DNA from 3 places in the Anoxybacillus sp. FSL W8-0104 genome. Region 1 is predicted to be linked to each of the others. Evidence: a T-box and tRNA genes for the amino acid it is inferred to sense, from the RefSeq annotation. Region 1 holds a T-box; the other regions hold tRNA genes.
The links. The T-box of region 1 lies ahead of pheS (phenylalanine--tRNA ligase subunit alpha). A T-box ahead of a tRNA ligase gene usually reads a tRNA of that ligase, here a tRNA-Phe.

Region 1 (3,243 bases):
CGTTCGTAATGACAAGATGATCTTCTGTCAACGTGCGCTCTACATCATCAAGCGTCACGATTGTTTCACCGGCTTTTGCACGGCGAACGACAATTTCGTTTGAGCCGAGGCGATCGTAGTCAAACGCATGAAGCGGCTGACCGTATTCAAGTAAAATGTAGTTCGTAATATCGACGACATTGTTGTGCGGTCGAATGCCAGCCGCCATTAAACGCGCTTGCATCCAAAGCGGCGATGGGCCAATTTTTACGTTTTTCACGATGCGCCCTGCATATAAAGGATTATCTTCTTGTGCATCGACGCGAACAGAAATATAATCATGAACATTTTCATTGTTTTCGTGAAGTTCGATGGTCGGAAGCTTCACGCTTCTTCCTAAAATCGCTGCCACTTCATAAGCGACGCCAATCATGCTTAAACAATCGGCACGGTTTGGTGTTAAACTAAGTTCTAACACTTCGTCATCCAAGTAAAGGAGTTGTAGCGCATCCGCTCCGACCGGTGCATCGCTTGGGAAAACGAAAATGCCGTCGGCGTATTCTTTCGGCACTAATTTTGACTCCACGCCAAGCTCTTGCAACGAACAAATCATGCCGTTCGATTCTTCACCGCGCAGTTTTGCGCGTTTAATTTTAAAGTTGCCAGGCAATACGGCACCAACTTTAGCAACGGCAACCTTTTGTCCTTTTGCGACGTTCGGTGCCCCGCAAATAATTTGCACTGGCTCCCCTTCCCCGATATCGACTAAACATTTGCTTAATTTATCAGCGTTCGGATGTTGTTCGCGCTCAATTACATGTCCGATGACAACACCTTGTATTCCTTTATTGCGCACCTCAACGCTTTCTACTTCAATCCCTGCTTTCGTAATGCGGTCGGCTAATTGTTTTGCCGTAATGCCTGTTAAATCCACATATTCCTGTAGCCATTTATATGAAACGAACATCGCCAACCCCTCCTTTTACACCCGACGAAATTGTTGCAAGAAACGAAGATCGTTTTGGTAAAAATGGCGAATATCATCAATGCCATATTTGAGCATTGCGATACGCTCTGGACCCATACCAAACGCAAAGCCTGTATATTTTTTCGAATCAAATCCTGCCATTTCAAGTACGTTCGGATGGACCATCCCTGCCCCTAAAATTTCAATCCAACCTGTTCCTTTACATACGTTACAGCCGTGCCCGCCGCAATTAAAACATGATACGTCGACTTCAACAGACGGTTCGGTAAATGGGAAGAAGCTTGGTCGGAAGCGAATGTCGCGATCTTCGCCAAACATTTTGCGGGCAAATTCACGCAACGTTCCTTTTAAGTCGCTCATGCGAATGTTTTCGTCCACCACGAGCCCTTCAATTTGCGTAAATTGATGGGAATGCGTTGCATCGTCGTTGTCACGGCGGTACACTTTTCCCGGACAAATGATTTTTACCGGACCGCGCCCTTGATGTTTTTCCATTGTGCGCGCTTGCACCGGAGACGTATGTGTACGTAATAAAATTTCCTCTGTAATATAAAATGAATCTTGCATATCGCGCGCCGGATGACCTTTTGGCAAATTGAGCGCTTCAAAGTTGTAGTAATCTTGCTCTACTTCTGGACCTTCAGCAATCGTATATCCCATGCCGATAAACAAATCTTCAATTTCTTCAATAACGAGCGTGAGCGGATGATGATTGCCGCGTCTGATCGGGCGACCCGGAAGTGTCACATCAATCGCTTCAGATGCCAATTTTTTCTCTACTTCTTCTTGTTCAAGCGTTGCTTGCTTTGCTTCAAGTGCTGTTTGAATCGCTTCGCGCACGTCGTTGACAAGCGCTCCCATGAGCGGGCGCTCTTCAGGCGACAATGCCCCCATCCCGCGCAGCACTTCTGTAATGGGGCTTTTTTTTCCAAGATACGCCACACGTACGTCATTGAGCGCTTTTAAATCGTTTGCTTGTTCAATTTTTTCAAGCGCTTCTTGTTGAAGCTGTTGTAACCGCTCCTTCATATGGAAATCCCTCCTTGTTATGTATAAAAAATAAAAAACTCGCCCCTTAAGTAAGGGACGAGTGCACTCGCGGTACCACCCTTGTTAGCTATGTCGTTCGCATAGCTCACTTCATTCAGATAACGGTTTACACCGGAACGCCTTTACATTTTGCATGCGCAAAATGGTCCAAGCGCCAACTCCCGAGGTGAATTCACTTGCTTCCACCATAAAAACGCTCGCAGTCTATGGCGTTTTCTCCCTGAATGGCGATCGGCAAGCTACTCTTCTCGATCATCGTTTTTTGTATGATGAAATTCTTCATTTATTATAAGCAAATGGGGAATAACGTGCAAGGTTGCGTTTATTTTTGTTTGAGTCAAGACTTTGTGGGAGATTTTTTTCTCGACCGATTTTTTTGGTTATATATGGTTTTATAAAATCGTTATATGTAAGCGCTTTTACTTACTCTCATCCTGTAGGTATGTGCGTTTTCTCTCGTTTTAAAAACCTTTCAATGCTTGCAATGCCTCGTAAATCGGTGTCCCTGAAGATTGGCGAAGGTATGGGATGTTATCTCGTACCACTTCTGTCATTTGCGTTTGCACGCGCTTCAGTGCCTTTTTCACGATCGTTTCTCGTTTCGTTTCTTCTCGTTCTTCCGCGCCATACATCACTCCATCGCGTGTCCGAATGAGTAACGTATCTTTTATCGCGACGATCGCTCGCAACATCGCTTCAATCCCTGCATCCCTCCAACTTCGACCGTTTTTACTTCGTTTCGCAAACACATGCATCGTTCCTTCCGCACTCCCCATCGCCCTCATGTTTGTCGTGTCAATCCCTTTTTCCTTCAACCATACGCGATAGTCACGTAAACATCCTGGTATCTCCTCGATTCGACGAACAAGCGCCTCGAGTTGCTTTTCCTTCTCCTCATGTTCTAACGTACCGATGGCACTTGTGAGTTCTCGTAACACACCTTCTTCATCCCATGATGCTAACTTCTTTCGAATCACCCGATATCTCGCATGACCTCGGAACAATTGACGAATCTCTCTTGCCACATGGAACCGATCAAGCTGAAAGTACCCCCTGTCCCCGAAATATTCTCGACACGCTGTAATCCATGGGGCTCCATCTCCATTGATGACCACCCAATCCTCAAACGGATCATAGCTGTATTCCTTCATCAGAAAATTCTCTACAGCTTCCCAAATCGGTTCATTCGTTTGATGAACCATATACCGTCGATTCACTAAGGATAC
Region 2 (3,243 bases), 1.7 Mb from region 1:
GAACCCGTGTTACCGCCGTGAAAGGGCGGTGTCTTAACCACTTGACCAACGGGCCATATGTGGCAATGGCGGAGAAGGCGGGATTTGAACCCGCGCGCCGCAAAACGCGACCTAACGGTTTAGCAAACCGTCCCCTTCAGCCACTTGGGTACTTCTCCAAATGGCTCCGCAGGTAGGATTCGAACCTACGACCGCTCGGTTAACAGCCGAGTGCTCTACCACTGAGCTACTGCGGAACGAAAATAAAGATTATAATGGGCCTAAGTGGACTTGAACCACCGACCTCACGCTTATCAGGCGTGCGCTCTAACCAGCTGAGCTATAGGCCCATGTAAGCGGGTGATGGGAATCGAACCCACGACATCAGCTTGGAAGGCTGAGGTTTTACCACTAAACTACACCCGCACGTCGAATTTTATAATAAGCAACACTCATCACGCTCAGTCATGCCTCTTCCTCTACTAGCATATTCAAAGATGATGGATGCGTCGAGGCAACTCGTGGTTTACTCGACGAAGCGTCGCTCGTGGCTGAGGTTTTACCACTAAACTACACCCGCATATTTGAATTTGCAAATGTTATGGGGCGACTAGTGGGAATCGAACCCACGAATGCCAGAGCCACAATCTGGTGCGTTAACCACTTCGCCATAGCCGCCACAATGATGCCGGCTGCAGGACTTGAACCCGCAACCTACTGATTACAAGTCAGTTGCTCTACCAATTGAGCTAAGCCGGCATAATATAAAGCGATATGAAACTGTATATGGCGGAGGAGGAGGGATTCGAACCCCCGCGCGCCTTTCGACGCCTCTCGGTTTTCAAGACCGACCCCTTCAGCCAGACTTGGGTACTCCTCCGTATAATATAACATGGTGGACCTTGTAGGACTCGAACCTACGACCGGACGGTTATGAGCCGTCTGCTCTAACCAGCTGAGCTAAAGGTCCTAAGCTAGTAGCGGCGGAGGGAATCGAACCCCCGACCTTACGGGTATGAACCGTACGCTCTAGCCAGCTGAGCTACGCCGCCATTATAAATATATGGTGGAGCCTATCGGGATCGAACCGATGACCTCCTGCGTGCAAAGCAGGCGCTCTCCCAGCTGAGCTAAGACCCCTTGAAAATGGTCGGGAAGACAGGATTCGAACCTGCGACCCCATGGTCCCAAACCATGTGCTCTACCAAGCTGAGCTACTTCCCGTCCTCATAATGATATAAACATGGCGCGCCCGAGAGGATTCGAACCCCTAACCTTCTGATCCGTAGTCAGATGCTCTATCCAATTGAGCTACGGGCGCATATGAAGTGCCGAGAGCCGGACTCGAACCGGCACGGTGTCACCTACCGCAGGATTTTAAGTCCTGTGCGTCTGCCAATTCCGCCACCCCGGCATGGCATATTGGAGCGGAAGACGGGACTCGAACCCGCGACCCCCACCTTGGCAAGGTGGTGTTCTACCACTGAACTACTTCCGCATTATGCGGGTGGAGGGACTTGAACCCCCACGCCAGAGGCGCCAGATCCTAAGTCTGGTGCGTCTGCCAATTCCGCCACACCCGCATCATGGTGAGCCATGGAGGACTCGAACCTCCGACCCTCTGATTAAAAGTCAGATGCTCTACCTACTGAGCTAATGGCTCAAAAACAATCTGGTGCCGGCTGCAGGACTTGAACCCGCAACCTACTGATTACAAGTCAGTTGCTCTACCAATTGAGCTAAGCCGGCACACTATATATTCATACGAAACTGACATGATTCAAAATGGTGGCTCGGGACGGAATCGAACCGCCGACACAAGGATTTTCAGTCCTTTGCTCTACCGACTGAGCTACCGAGCCATACATGGCGGTCCCGACGGGACTCGAACCCGCGATCTCCTGCGTGACAGGCAGGCATGTTAACCACTACACTACGGGACCATTTTGGTTGCGGGGGCAGGATTTGAACCTGCGACCTTCGGGTTATGAGCCCGACGAGCTACCTGGCTGCTCCACCCCGCGATGATGAGAAAGAACTAATTTTTTATCTATGGTGGAGGATGACGGGATCGAACCGCCGACCCCTTGCTTGTAAGGCAAGTGCTCTCCCAGCTGAGCTAATCCTCCATAAAAGATGACCCGTACGGGATTCGAACCCGTGTTACCGCCGTGAAAGGGCGGTGTCTTAACCACTTGACCAACGGGCCATATATTATTTCCAAAGTGGCTGGCGGAGAGCAAGGGATTCGAACCCTTGAGACGCTCATCGCGTCTACACGATTTCCAATCGTGCTCCTTCGACCACTCGGACAGCTCTCCGTAAATGGCTCCGCAGGTAGGATTCGAACCTACGACCGCTCGGTTAACAGCCGAGTGCTCTACCACTGAGCTACTGCGGAATAAAAACGTAAGTAATTCATACTGCTTAACCATTATTTCAATTGGATGTTACTGCCTCTTCCTCTACTCGCATACTCAATGATGATGAATGCGTCGAGGCAACTCGCAGCTTGATCGATGAAGCATCGCTCGTCACTGAGCTACTGCGGAATAACATATTGTTTTGCCCGGCAACGTCCTACTCTCGCAGGCGGTGTCCCGCCAACTACCATCGGCGCTGGAGAGCTTAACTTCCGTGTTCGGGATGGGAACGGGTGTGACCTCTCCGCCATCGTCACCGAGCAATAATGCTTCAGACAAATGTTATTATAACGGAATATTTTTTGTTGTCAAGCATTTTTTTATTCCTTCAAAACTAGATAACAGAACAGTCGCCTTCGCTTTTCTTGTGTGCTTAGTTAAGTCCTCGATCGATTAGTATCCGTCAGCTGCACGTGTCGCCACGCTTCCACCTCGGACCTATCTACCTTGTCATCTTCAAGGGATCTTACTCGCTTGACGCGATGGGAAATCTCATCTTGAGGGGGGCTTCACGCTTAGATGCTTTCAGCGCTTATCCCTTCCGCACATAGCTACCCAGCTGTGCTCCTGGCGGAACAACTGGTACACCAGCGGTGCGTCCATCCCGGTCCTCTCGTACTAAGGACAGCTCCTCTCAAATTTCCTACGCCCGCGACGGATAGGGACCGAACTGTCTCACGACGTTCTGAACCCAGCTCGCGTACCGCTTTAATGGGCGAACAGCCCAACCCTTGGGACCGACTACAGCCCCAGGATGCGATGAGCCGACATCGAGGTGCCAAACCTCCCCGTCGATGTGGACTCTTGGGGGAGATAAGCCTGTTATCCCCGGGGTAGCTTT
Region 3 (3,243 bases), 240 kb from region 1:
TACTGCAGCCTGATATTGAATGTTGGTGCGACATGTACAGCATAGGTGGGAGACTGAGAAGCCTGGACGCCAGTCTAGGTGGAGTCGCCGTTGGGATACCACCCTTGTCGTACTGAGATTCTAACCCGCACCCCTGATCGGGGTGGGAGACAGTGTCAGGTGGGCAGTTTGACTGGGGCGGTCGCCTCCCAAAGCGTAACGGAGGCGCCCAAAGGTTCCCTCAGAATGGTTGGAAATCATTCGAAGAGTGTAAAGGCAGAAGGGAGCTTGACTGCGAGACCTACAAGTCGAGCAGGGACGAAAGTCGGGCTTAGTGATCCGGTGGTTCCGAATGGAAGGGCCATCGCTCAACGGATAAAAGCTACCCCGGGGATAACAGGCTTATCTCCCCCAAGAGTCCACATCGACGGGGAGGTTTGGCACCTCGATGTCGGCTCATCGCATCCTGGGGCTGTAGTCGGTCCCAAGGGTTGGGCTGTTCGCCCATTAAAGCGGTACGCGAGCTGGGTTCAGAACGTCGTGAGACAGTTCGGTCCCTATCCGTCGCGGGCGTAGGAAATTTGAGAGGAGCTGTCCTTAGTACGAGAGGACCGGGATGGACGCACCGCTGGTGTACCAGTTGTTCCGCCAGGAGCACAGCTGGGTAGCTATGTGCGGAAGGGATAAGCGCTGAAAGCATCTAAGCGTGAAGCCCCCCTCAAGATGAGATTTCCCATCGCGTCAAGCGAGTAAGATCCCTTGAAGATGACAAGGTAGATAGGTCCGAGGTGGAAGCGTGGCGACACGTGCAGCTGACGGATACTAATCGATCGAGGACTTAACTAAGCACACAAGAAAAGCGTAGAACGGTCCTTGGCGAAGCCAAGGAAACGTCCGACGGAGCCGAGAGCTTTTGACGAAGACGTGCTTGCACGTCGAACGGAAAAAGCGAAGGCGTAGGAGGATGTTAGTTCGAAGCTAGACAGTAAGAAAAGCGAAGGCGACTGTTCTGTTATCTAGTTTTGAAGGAATAAAAAAATGCTTGACAACAAAAAATATTCCGTTATAATAACATTTGTCTAAAGCATTATTGCTCGGTGACGATGGCGGAGAGGTCACACCCGTTCCCATCCCGAACACGGAAGTTAAGCTCTCCAGCGCCGATGGTAGTTGGCGGGACACCGCCTGCGAGAGTAGGACGTTGCCGGGCAAGATGCAATGGAGGATTAGCTCAGCTGGGAGAGCACTTGCCTTACAAGCAAGGGGTCGGCGGTTCGATCCCGTCATCCTCCACCATGTATGAACATTGATTTACTTTTATCATCGCGGGGTGGAGCAGCCAGGTAGCTCGTCGGGCTCATAACCCGAAGGTCGCAGGTTCAAATCCTGCCCCCGCAACCAAAATGGTCCCGTAGTGTAGTGGTTAACATGCCTGCCTGTCACGCAGGAGATCGCGGGTTCGAGTCCCGTCGGGACCGCCACTATATAAGTGAATTACTTAGACGGCTCGGTAGCTCAGTCGGTAGAGCAAAGGACTGAAAATCCTTGTGTCGGCGGTTCGATTCCGTCCCGAGCCACCATTTTAAATGATGCCGGCTTAGCTCAATTGGTAGAGCAACTGACTTGTAATCAGTAGGTTGCGGGTTCAAGTCCTGCAGCCGGCACCATCTGCGGAGGGGTAGCGAAGTGGCTAAACGCGGCGGACTGTAAATCCGCTCCCCTTGGGTTCGGCGGTTCGAATCCGTCCCCCTCCACCATTTTGACTTTAGGGGCATAGTTTAATGGTAGAACAGAGGTCTCCAAAACCTCCGGTGTGGGTTCGATTCCTACTGCCCCTGCCAAAAAACGTGGCGGCTATGGCGAAGTGGTTAACGCACCAGATTGTGGCTCTGGCATTCGTGGGTTCGATTCCCACTAGTCGCCCCATATATGCTTGAAAATTTTGGGGTATAGCCAAGCGGTAAGGCAACGGACTTTGACTCCGTGATGCGTTGGTTCGAATCCAGCTACCCCAGCCATATATGCGGAAGTAGTTCAGTGGTAGAACACCACCTTGCCAAGGTGGGGGTCGCGGGTTCGAGTCCCGTCTTCCGCTCTTCGTTTCATGGCGGCATAGCCAAGTGGTAAGGCAGAGGTCTGCAAAACCTTTACCACCGGTTCGAATCCGGTTGCCGCCTCCATTTTTTATGCGCCGGGGTGGCGGAATTGGCAGACGCACAGGACTTAAAATCCTGCGGTAGGTGACTACCGTGCCGGTTCGAGTCCGGCCCTCGGCACTGTAAAGGCTTGACAAAGCAAGTTTGTGTGATAAAATTTAATTGTTCCATGCCGATGTGGCGGAACTGGCAGACGCGCACGACTCAAAATCGTGTTCCCTTGCGGGAGTGTGGGTTCGACTCCCACCATCGGCACTGTTAAATAGGGAAAAGGTTTTAGGGACAAGGGGTTTCACAAAGGTGAAATCCCTTGTTTTTTATTTACCGAATACATTTGACGCATTTTTATTTTGGAAAGTAGGTGAATAAAATGATCATTGCGAACAACTATAAAGAAATTAAAGATCATTTTGATTTCACGGATAGTATCATAACGGATATGAAATGGAATAATCCATTAGACCTATCTATCACGATAGACTATTATTGGGATACACAGGAGAATAGGGAGGAAAATAGGACATTAGCGTTGCATTTTAAGGATTGCCTAGATGTGGAGTACAAAATAAAAAAAGAGATACTAGAAATGTCAAGGCGTGATATCCATTTTGATAGCTTGTTCACTATTATTCTCTTCGAAAATGTAGAAGCAAATTCAAGCGAATTTTACCATTTTCATATCTATACCTTTGATTATAAAGAGCCGTTGTTAAAAATTATTTGTAAGCAAGTTCAGTTGGAAGAAGTATAGCGCCACTCGTCATGGATTTTAACAAAGAGATGGGAAAGATTAACAACTAAAAGGCGGTTCGCTCCGCCTTGTTTTATTGTTGTTTTTGCGGTATTATCTCGTTAAGAAAAGCGAACGCGTCAAGTTGTTACTAACTCATATTTCGCACCTTGGTAGGGCGGAACAAAAGGATTTTTCATTCAGTTTTTTAGAAACCCGTGGTGCTATATAAAATCGAGTAAGCATAAAAATAGCCCTTGCTTGTGGATCTCCTATAGAATGGAAGTGCCAACCAACATTCGAAAGGAGAATTCCCATGCAAGAGCCCTTTCATTTTACTACAGATCAAGCAAAGATTCAAAAACAATATGCAGTCAT

Region 2: it encodes a tRNA-Phe, which carries the amino acid that the T-box ahead of pheS (phenylalanine--tRNA ligase subunit alpha) is inferred to sense. The anticodon was not compared.
Region 3: it encodes a tRNA-Phe, which carries the amino acid that the T-box ahead of pheS (phenylalanine--tRNA ligase subunit alpha) is inferred to sense. The anticodon was not compared.

The regions. Positions count from the first base shown of each region.
Region 1 is NZ_JBBOQU010000001.1:2,081,805-2,085,047, forward strand. It holds gene pheT (phenylalanine--tRNA ligase subunit beta) at 1-946, opposite strand, end outside; gene pheS (phenylalanine--tRNA ligase subunit alpha) at 962-1,996, opposite strand; T-box leader at 2,047-2,282, opposite strand; gene NST18_RS10980 (ISLre2 family transposase) at 2,479-3,243, opposite strand, start outside.
Region 2 is NZ_JBBOQU010000001.1:426,591-429,833, reverse strand. It holds tRNA gene NST18_RS02445 (tRNA-Glu) at 1-55, opposite strand, end outside; tRNA gene NST18_RS02440 (tRNA-Ser) at 67-158, opposite strand; tRNA gene NST18_RS02435 (tRNA-Asn) at 162-236, opposite strand; tRNA gene NST18_RS02430 (tRNA-Ile) at 256-329, opposite strand; tRNA gene NST18_RS02425 (tRNA-Gly) at 335-405, opposite strand; tRNA gene NST18_RS02420 (tRNA-His) at 582-657, opposite strand; tRNA gene NST18_RS02415 (tRNA-Thr) at 666-738, opposite strand; tRNA gene NST18_RS02410 (tRNA-Ser) at 767-859, opposite strand; tRNA gene NST18_RS02405 (tRNA-Ile) at 873-949, opposite strand; tRNA gene NST18_RS02400 (tRNA-Met) at 958-1,031, opposite strand; tRNA gene NST18_RS02395 (tRNA-Ala) at 1,044-1,119, opposite strand; tRNA gene NST18_RS02390 (tRNA-Pro) at 1,127-1,203, opposite strand; tRNA gene NST18_RS02385 (tRNA-Arg) at 1,224-1,300, opposite strand; tRNA gene NST18_RS02380 (tRNA-Leu) at 1,309-1,393, opposite strand; tRNA gene NST18_RS02375 (tRNA-Gly) at 1,403-1,477, opposite strand; tRNA gene NST18_RS02370 (tRNA-Leu) at 1,482-1,562, opposite strand; tRNA gene NST18_RS02365 (tRNA-Lys) at 1,567-1,642, opposite strand; tRNA gene NST18_RS02360 (tRNA-Thr) at 1,653-1,728, opposite strand; tRNA gene NST18_RS02355 (tRNA-Phe) at 1,766-1,841, opposite strand; tRNA gene NST18_RS02350 (tRNA-Asp) at 1,847-1,922, opposite strand; tRNA gene NST18_RS02345 (tRNA-Met) at 1,927-2,003, opposite strand; tRNA gene NST18_RS02340 (tRNA-Val) at 2,033-2,108, opposite strand; tRNA gene NST18_RS02335 (tRNA-Glu) at 2,117-2,188, opposite strand; tRNA gene NST18_RS02330 (tRNA-Ser) at 2,210-2,300, opposite strand; tRNA gene NST18_RS02325 (tRNA-Asn) at 2,306-2,380, opposite strand; rRNA gene rrf (5S ribosomal RNA) at 2,547-2,663, opposite strand; rRNA gene NST18_RS02315 (23S ribosomal RNA) at 2,776-3,243, opposite strand, start outside.
Region 3 is NZ_JBBOQU010000001.1:2,321,372-2,324,614, reverse strand. It holds rRNA gene NST18_RS12270 (23S ribosomal RNA) at 1-825, shown strand, start outside; rRNA gene rrf (5S ribosomal RNA) at 1,073-1,189, shown strand; tRNA gene NST18_RS12260 (tRNA-Val) at 1,200-1,275, shown strand; tRNA gene NST18_RS12255 (tRNA-Met) at 1,304-1,380, shown strand; tRNA gene NST18_RS12250 (tRNA-Asp) at 1,385-1,460, shown strand; tRNA gene NST18_RS12245 (tRNA-Phe) at 1,484-1,559, shown strand; tRNA gene NST18_RS12240 (tRNA-Thr) at 1,571-1,646, shown strand; tRNA gene NST18_RS12235 (tRNA-Tyr) at 1,652-1,736, shown strand; tRNA gene NST18_RS12230 (tRNA-Trp) at 1,747-1,820, shown strand; tRNA gene NST18_RS12225 (tRNA-His) at 1,830-1,905, shown strand; tRNA gene NST18_RS12220 (tRNA-Gln) at 1,923-1,997, shown strand; tRNA gene NST18_RS12215 (tRNA-Gly) at 2,003-2,074, shown strand; tRNA gene NST18_RS12210 (tRNA-Cys) at 2,086-2,159, shown strand; tRNA gene NST18_RS12205 (tRNA-Leu) at 2,170-2,255, shown strand; tRNA gene NST18_RS12200 (tRNA-Leu) at 2,307-2,390, shown strand; gene NST18_RS12195 (hypothetical protein) at 2,506-2,886, shown strand; partial or broken gene NST18_RS12190 (IS982 family transposase) at 3,182-3,243, shown strand, end outside.